DNA from 2 places in the Micrococcus sp. FDAARGOS_333 genome. Region 1 is predicted to be linked to the other one. Evidence: riboswitches for the same ligand, from Rfam matches in the RefSeq annotation. Region 1 holds a riboswitch; the other holds the start of a gene.
What was found. Region 1 has a riboswitch for S-adenosylmethionine ahead of CEQ11_RS04800 (O-acetylhomoserine aminocarboxypropyltransferase/cysteine synthase family protein). Riboswitches for the same ligand answer to the same signal wherever they lie in the genome.
Positions count from the first base shown of each region.

Region 1 (4,108 bases):
CGTCACCGGGTTCGTCGCCGCCCCGCTGCTGGCTCAGCTGGGCTGGTTCGGCACCTGACCGTCCCCGTCCGAGGCCCGGTCCGATGCCCAGTCCGACGTCCGGTCCGTCCCCGTCCGACGCCAACTGGTGAGGACACACCTGCCAACTGGTGAGGACACACCCTCATCGCCCGCACAGGAGGGGTGCCAGACGGTGTGTCCTCACCAGTAGACAAGTAGGCCAGCAGACCAGTAGGCGAAGAGCGCCGGGGGAGGCCGTCAGGAAGGGCGCAGGGGGGGTGGCCGTCAGGAAGAGCGCCGGGGGAGGCCGCCGGGAAGAGCGCCGCGGGTGAGGGCGGCCGTCAGAGGGTGACGGTGCCCCGGGGGGTCTCGAACCGCACGGTCAGCAGGCCCGGGGTGCCCGAGGGCGCGGCGTACTCGATGGTGAGGTCCTCGACCTTCTGGGACGGATCGTCCAGGCCCAGCCAGGAGCGGACACGCTCGCGGGAGCCGGCCAGGGTGAGCGAGGAGATCGAGGCCTGCGCCGGGGCCGCCAGGGAGGGGTGGAGGTCCTCGGTGCCCTCGTCCCAGCAGACCAGGTACGGGACCTGCGGGTCCGCGATCAGGCCCTTGATGCCGATCTGCTTCCAGGTCAGCTCGCGGCCGTCCGGGAACTTGCGGTTGCCGGGCACGGCGGAGCGGCCGAGGCGCTCTTCGAAGGCGGAGAGGTCGTCTGTGGCCACGACCCAGCCCATCCAGCCGCCGCCCTGCTCGGAGCGGGAGCGCACGGCCTGGCCGAACGGGGCGTTCGCCGCCGCCGGGTGGTCCAGGACCTCCACGACCTCCAGGTACTGGCCGTGGGCCATGGGGAACAGGGCGTTGCGGGTGCCGAACCGAGGGTGCACGCCGCCCTTCACGCGCTCCACGCCGAGGGCGTCGGAAACCCGTTCCACGGTGGCGTCGAGGCCCTCGGGGCCGGCGGCGTAGGACACATGGTCCAGGCGGATGGTGCTCACGAAGATCGTCCTCTCGTCGGCCCAGGGGATGTCAGCCGGGCTGTCGTGAGGCTCAGGCTAGCCCTGTGTGACGAAGGACATGAAATCGTGACGAGCCGGTGTGCGGTCGGTGTGTCCCCGATGCCACACTGGCGGCACGGTCACGAGAGCCAGCACCAATGCCCCGGCATTCTGGCCGGCAACCCTCCCCACCGCGGCGGGGTGCCCCGGGTGACGACCAGGCCGGCCCCAGACCGGGGCCCGGCAAGCGCGGTCGTGTCATGCGCCCGCTCCCGCACGGGCGTGCCAGAGCCCCGGACCTGCTCAAGGTCCACGGCAGTCCGAGGCGCGGGGGCATGGCCGACCCTGACAGCCCCAGGAATCCGCCATGACCACCCAGAACAGCGCCCCTGAGACGAGCACCTCCGCGAACGCCGAGACCCCCGCCGCCGAGGCCTGGGGCTTCGAGACCCGTCAGATCCACGCCGGCGCCGAGCAGCCCCACGCCCACGGCGCCACCGCTCTGCCGATCGTGCAGACCACGTCCTTCGACTTCCCCAGCTCCCAGGTTGCCGCGGACCGCTTCGCGCTGGCGGACCTGGACCCGCTGTACACGCGGATCGGCAACCCCACCCAGCAGGCGGTGGAGGAGAAGATCGCCGCGCTCGAGGGCGGCGTGGGTGCGCTGCTGCTGTCCTCCGGGCAGTCAGCCACCACGTTCGCGATCCTCAACGTCGCCGGCGCCGGAGACCACGTGGTGGTCTCCACCTCGCTCTACGGCGGCACACAGAACCTCTTCAAGCACACCCTGGCCAAGGTCGGGGTCCGGACCACCTTCGTGCAGGACCCGGACGACCTGGAGCAGTGGCGGGCCGCCGTCCGCCCGGAGACCAAGGCGTTCTTCGGCGAGTCCCTCGGCAACCCGCGCGGAGACGTGTTGGACGTCGCCGGAGTCGCCGCCGTCGCCCACGAGGCCGGTGTCCCGCTGATCGTGGACAACACCCTGGCCTCGCCGTACCTGTTCCGGCCGATCGAGCACGGTGCGGACGTGGTCACCCACTCGGCCACCAAGTACCTCGGCGGCCACGCCGCGGCCATGGCCGGCGTGATCGTGGACGCCGGCACCTTCGACTACGGCAGGTACCCCGAGCGCTTCGGAGGCTTCACCGAGCCGGACGAGTCCTACCACGGCCTCGTCTACGCTCGGGACCTCGGTGCCGACGGTGCCTTCGGCGTGAACCTCTCCTACATCCTCAAGGCCCGCGTGCAGCTGCTCCGTGACTACGGATCGGCGATCTCCCCGTTCAACGCCTTCCTGGTGAACCTCGGCCTGGAGACCCTGTCCCTGCGCATGGAGCGCCACGTGGCCAACGCCCGCCGGGTCGTCGAGTACCTGGACGGCCACGGGCAGGTGGAGGCCGTGGTCCATCCCGAGCACGCCTCGAGCCGGTGGAACGCCCGTGCGAAGGAGCTGTTCCCGCGCGGCGCCGGTGCGATCGTCTCCTTCGAGATCGCCGGCGGCCGCGAGGCCGGCGCGGCCTTCGTGGACGCTTTGACCCTGCACCACCATGTGGCGAACGTGGGCGACGTCCGCTCGCTGGTGATCCACCCGGCCTCCACCACCCATTCCCAGCTCACCGAGGACGAACAGCGCGCCACCGGCGTCACCCCGGGCCTGGTCCGCCTCTCCGTGGGCCTGGAGTCGATCGAGGACATCCTCGCGGACCTCGAGACCGGCTTCGCCGCCGCCTCCGGCGCCGTGAGGCACGACGACGGCCCGGCCGCCTCCGCAGGGGAGGCCCGGTGACCGCGGTGGACGTCAGGGGCACCCGCACCGATCTGCCCGCCGGCGGGTTCCACCGGCTCTGCGTCGGGCCGCTGGACACGGAGACCGGCGGCCACCTGCCGGCGGTGGAGCTCGCCTATGAGACGTGGGGCACGCTGAACGCCGAGGGCACCAACGCCGTGCTGGTCCTCCACGCCCTCACGGGAGACACCCACGTGGCCGCCCACCGCCAGGACCCGAGGACCGGCTGGTGGGATGAGCTCGTCGGTCCCGGCTGCGCCGTGGACACGGACCGCTGGTTCGTGGTGGCGCCGAACATGGTGGGCGGCTGCTCCGGTTCCACCGGCCCGGCGAGCCCGGCCCCGGACGGACGTCCGTGGGGCTCGCGGTTCCCGTTCATCACCCTGCGCGATGCGGTGGAGGCGGAGGCACGGCTGGCCGACCACCTCGGCATCGCCCGCTGGCATGCCGCGATCGGCGGGTCGATGGGCGGCGCCCGGGCCCTGGAGTGGGCCGTGAGCAGGCCGGACCGTGTGGCGGGCGTGGGGGTGCTGGCGTCGACCGCGCACTCGAGTGCCGAGCAGATCGCCTTCGCCCAGTCCCAGGCACAGGCCATCCGCCTGGATCCCCAGTTCCGGGACGGTGACTACTACGGAGGACCGCAGCCCGAGGCCGGCCTCGGCATCGCCCGGCGCATCGCCCACATCACCTACCGCAGCGCCGAGGAGCTGGCCGTGAGGTTCGGGCGCCGCCACCAGGGTGAAGAGGATCCCTTCGGCACGGCGGCAGGAGAGCGTCTGGGCCGGTACCAGGTGGAGTCCTACCTGGACCATCAGGCCTCCAAGCTGGTCGGCCGGTTCGACGCGAACGCCTACCTGACCCTCACCGAGGCCCTCATGAGCCATGACGTCAGCCGTGGCCGCGGGGGCGTGGCCGAGGCGCTGCGGCGGTTCACGGGCCGGGCCTTCGTGGCCGCCGTGGAGTCGGACCGGCTCTACCTCCCCGCCGAGTCCCACGAACTGGCCGCGCTGCTGCCGGCCCGGCCGCAGGTGCACATGATCGACTCACCGCTCGGGCATGACGGCTTCCTGGTCCACTACGGGCAGGTCGCCGAGCAGCTCCGGCAGGACCTGGCCCTCTGAGCCGACGGCGGCCCGGACGCACCGCTTGTGCGTCCGGGCCGTCGTCGGGGCGGCGGGTTCTCAGCCCTTGTTGCGGCGGGTTCTCAGCCCTCGTTGTAGTCCGAGCCGTGCGGCATGTCCGCGCCGAACAGGGGAGCGGCGTCGGGGCGCTTGGCGCTGCGGCCGTCTCCGGAGGAGACGCCCTTGATGCGGCGGATGACCCACGG
Region 1 is NZ_NJFJ02000001.1:1,079,199-1,083,306, forward strand. It holds gene CEQ11_RS04790 (CPBP family intramembrane glutamic endopeptidase) at 1-58, shown strand, start outside; gene CEQ11_RS04795 (VOC family protein) at 342-995, opposite strand; SAM riboswitch class IV at 1,134-1,251, shown strand; gene CEQ11_RS04800 (O-acetylhomoserine aminocarboxypropyltransferase/cysteine synthase family protein) at 1,363-2,781, shown strand; gene CEQ11_RS04805 (homoserine O-acetyltransferase) at 2,778-3,902, shown strand; gene CEQ11_RS04810 (SGNH/GDSL hydrolase family protein) at 3,986-4,108, opposite strand, start outside.

Region 2 (4,108 bases), 1.2 Mb from region 1:
TTGTCCACGACCAGCAGCGCGCCGGCGTCGTGGGCGATCTGCGCCCAGGCGGCCAGGTCCGCGATGCCGAGCAGCGGGTTGGAGGGCGTCTCCACCCACAGCAGCGCGGTGCGGCCGGGGCGGACGGCCGCGGCGACCGCCGTCGGGTCGGTGATGTCCACGGGGGTGTTGGACACGCCCCACGGCTCGAGGACGGTGGTGATGAGGCGGTGCGTGCCGCCGTAGCCGTCACCGCCCATCACGATGTGGTCGCCGGGGCGCAGCACGGCCCGCAGGAGGGCGTCCTCGGCGGCGAGCCCGGAGGCGAACGCGAACGCCCGGTCGCCGTGCTCGAGGGCGGCGAGCTGGGTCTCGAAGCCGTTCCGGGTCGGGTTGGAGCCGCGGCTGTACTCGTGCCCGGCGCGCAGCTCGTTGATGCCGTCCTGCACGAAGGTGCTGGTCTGGTAGATCGGCGGCACCACGGCGCCGGTCAGCGGGTCGGGCTCCTGGCCGGCGTGCACCGCGGTGGTGGTGAAGCCGCGGACGGCGGGACGGGAGACGGAGCGGGTGGTGTGGTGGACGGCGGTCATCTCAGCGCACCTCCTGGGTGACGGCGGTGGTCTCGGGGACGGCGGCGGGCGTGGTGGCTGGGACGGCCGGCCCGGCGGCGGTCACCACGGCCAGGGCACGGTCCAGGTCCGCGATCAGGTCGTCGGGACACTCCAGCCCGATGGAGAGCCGGACGGTGGTCTCGGCGATCCCGGCGGCCTCGCGCTGCTGCCGCGTCAGGCGACAGTGCGTCATGGTCGCCGGGTGCGAGACGAGGGACCGGGCGTCGCCGACGTTGACCACCAGCTGGAACAGCTCGAGCGCGTCGAGGAACGGGGCCACGGCCTCGGGACCGCAGGCCAGGTCGAAGGAGAACACCGATCCGACGCCGTCCGGGAAGTCGCGGGCGGCCAGCGCCGCGCTGGGATGCCCGGCCACGCCGGGGTGGTGCACCCGCGCGACGGCGGCGTGCCCGGCCAGGTGTTCGGCCACGGCCAGGGCGGTGGCGGTGTGGCGGGCCACGCGCAGGTCGAGCGTCTCGAGCCCCTGGATGAACTGCGCCGCGCTCGCGGGGGCGAGGGTGGGGCCGAGGTCGTGCAGGAACTTGCTGCGGGCCAGCGTCAGGTAGGCGCCGCGGCCGTGCCGCTCGACCAGCGTCTGCCCGCCGTAGCGGGCCTTGGGTCGGGCCAGCTGCGGCCACCGGTCCGGCGCCGCACCGTAGTCGAACGTGCCGCCGTCCACGATCGCGCCGCCGAGCACCGCTCCGTGCCCGCCGAGGAACTTGGTGGCCGAGTGCACGACGACGTCGGCGCCGTGCTCCAGCGGCCGGTAGAGGGCCGGCGTCGCGAGGGTGCTGTCCACCACCACGGGCACGCCGGCAGCGTGGGCGAGGTCCGCGAGCGCGGGCAGGTCCGGGAGGGTGGCGAGTGGGTTGGTGATGGCCTCGAGGAAGAACGCGCGGGTGTCGGGCCGGACCGCGGCCGCCCACGCGGGCGGGTCCGCCGGGTCCGCGAAGGTGACCTCGATGCCGAAGTCCGCGAACGTGTCCGTCAGCAGGTCGACGGTGCCCCCGTAGAGCTGGCTGGAGGCGACCAGGTGCTTGCCGCCCTGCAGCAGCGCCAGCAGGGACAGCGCGACGGCGGCCTGGCCGGTGGCCGTGGCGATCGCGCCGATGCCACCCTCCAGTGCGGCGAGGCGGTTCTCGAACACCGCGACGGTCGGGTTGCCCGTGCGGCTGTAGGTGAAGCCGGGGGTCTCGAGCCGGAACATCGATGCCGCCGTGGCGTGGTCCGGGAAACGGAACGCCGTGGTCTGGTGGATGGGCGGGACGACCGGCCGGTGGGGTGCGGCGGGCTCGTAGCCGGCGTGGACTTGTTGTGTGGCATGACGGGGCATCTGCTCTCGTCCATCGGTCCTGGCGGTAGCACCGGGCCTGCCGTTCCCGTGAGTCCGGGGTCGGCGGGCTGGTTGCTGCGGCGTCGTCGAGCCAGATCTCTCGGCCGCTCTGGATGGGTGGTGCGCCCATCCCACGCGGTGGGCCGCCGCGAGTCCAGCGGAGGTCCGGTCAGCACGTCACAAGGACGGACTCGCCGCCACCCGGAACCTGTCGGTGCCGTTCGCAGGTGCGGCGAGGTCCGGGTGACCCGTTGTGACGGCCCTGCGACCGGTACCCGTCATGCCGGCGGTGCCGACGCCACCGCCCGACGGTGGGGACCGGCACGTGACGCCACCCGTCGGCGGGTTGGGACGGACCCGGGGCGGATGCCTACGGTCGCCCCACCCGCCCACGGTGCGGCCCCACGGCCCGGTGACGATCCTCAGGTGCTACAGGTGGTGGGTGAGCTGGAGGCCGCCGCGTTCGGGGCGCAGGCGGCGTTCGACGCCGTCGTCGGGCCCCTGGATCGTGCGCTGCGGGCCGAGGCGGCGGGCGCACCCCTGGCCGAGGCCGAGGTGGACGCGGTGTACACCGCCGTCTACGCCGCCCAGCAGGTGATCGCTCGGGCCGCCCTCGACGCGGCGACCGGCCTGTTCGAGGTGGGCGGGGCCTCCGCGACCCTGCGCACACGCGGGCTGGACCGGCGCTGGCGCAATGCGCGCGTGCTCGCGAGCCACAACCCGCTGATCTACCGCGCCCGGCTGCTCGGCGACCGGGCCGTCAACGGCACGCCGCTCGAGCGCCACTATCGGCTGGGCGGCTGAGACGCAGGACGGCGTGGCACCGAGTCACGGGGACCCGGCGCCACGCCGGGCCAGACAGTCGCCGAAGACACCGGACCGCATCGATGCTTCCCGCAGGCCCTTCTGTTTACCGAAACGTCATCCACACCGGATACACTTCTCAGAGTTCTCAGGCCACACCCACCATTCTCCGGCGCAGGGACTGGTTCCCCCGTGAGGCCGAGAGACCTGAGAAACAGCACTATGCTACGTGTGAGTGACATTTCCCGAAAGGAACTCCTGATCCGATGACGGCAACATCAGCGCGCCCGAGGTTCGACCGCCTGCCTCCCCTGGCCCGACATCTGCTGTTGATCCTCTGGGACAGCCTCTCCTGGGTCCTGGCGCTGCTGGCCTTCCTGCTGGTGCGGTACGACTTCGGCCTGTCCAACACCCAGTGGAACTGGGTCCTCCTGTTCACCGGCATCGCCGTGGTGCTACAGGTGGGCGCCGGCCTGGTCACGCAGAACTACCTGGGGCGCAACCGCGTCGGCAGCTTCTCTGACGTCGGGTGGACCGGCGTCCTCGTCACCGGCATCGCCCTGGTGATCGGCCTCGCCCTGAGCGTCGTCTCCGAGAACTTCCCCCGCGGCGTCGCGCTCACCCTGCCGCCGCTGGCTCTGCTGTTCATGCTGGCCGGCCGCTTCACAGTCCGCAATGTCACCGACTCCGGTCCCCGCGCCGACGTGAAGGACGCGGTCCCCGCGCTCGTCTACGGCGCCGGAAACGCCGGGCACCAGATCGCTCAGCTGATGCGCCAGGCCGAGGAGCCGCCCTACCGGATCGTCGGCTTCCTGGACGACGACAAGGGCAAGGCACGCCTGCGCGTCCACGGCCACAAGGTCCGCGGTCGCGGCAAGGACCTCGCCGCCGTCGCCGAGAAGCAGGGCGCGGAAGCGGTGATCTACGCGATCTCACGGGCGGATGCGGCACACGTGGACAACGTGAGCAAGGTCTGTGAGGACAAGGACCTCGACCTGATCATGGTGCCCCCGCTGCGCGAGATGGTGGGCGGCCAGGTCACGCTCGGATCCCTGCGTCACCTCAACGTCACCGACCTGCTGGGCCGCCGGCCCATCAAGACCGATCTGACCTCCATCTCCGACTACGTGACGGGCAAGGTCGTGCTGGTCACCGGCGCCGGCGGCTCCATCGGCTCCGAGCTCGCCGTGCAGCTGCACCGCCTGGGCCCGAAGAAGCTCCTGCTCCTCGACCGCGACGAGTCCGCCCTCCACGGCGTCCAGCTGGACATCTACGGCAACGGCCTGCTGGACACCGATGACATCGTCCTCTGCGACATCCGCGACACCGAGGCGCTCCAGGCGGTCTTCGAGCGGCATCGTCCGGAGGTCGTCTTCCACGC
Region 2 is NZ_NJFJ02000001.1:2,294,609-2,298,716, forward strand. It holds gene CEQ11_RS10135 (cystathionine gamma-synthase) at 1-569, opposite strand, end outside; gene CEQ11_RS10140 (O-acetylhomoserine aminocarboxypropyltransferase/cysteine synthase family protein) at 571-1,923, opposite strand; SAM riboswitch class I at 1,931-2,043, opposite strand; gene CEQ11_RS10145 (hypothetical protein) at 2,350-2,727, shown strand; gene CEQ11_RS10150 (nucleoside-diphosphate sugar epimerase/dehydratase) at 2,994-4,108, shown strand, end outside.
Region 2: it holds a riboswitch for S-adenosylmethionine, as region 1 does, so the genes downstream of both, CEQ11_RS10140 (O-acetylhomoserine aminocarboxypropyltransferase/cysteine synthase family protein) here and CEQ11_RS04800 (O-acetylhomoserine aminocarboxypropyltransferase/cysteine synthase family protein) in region 1, are expected to answer to the same signal.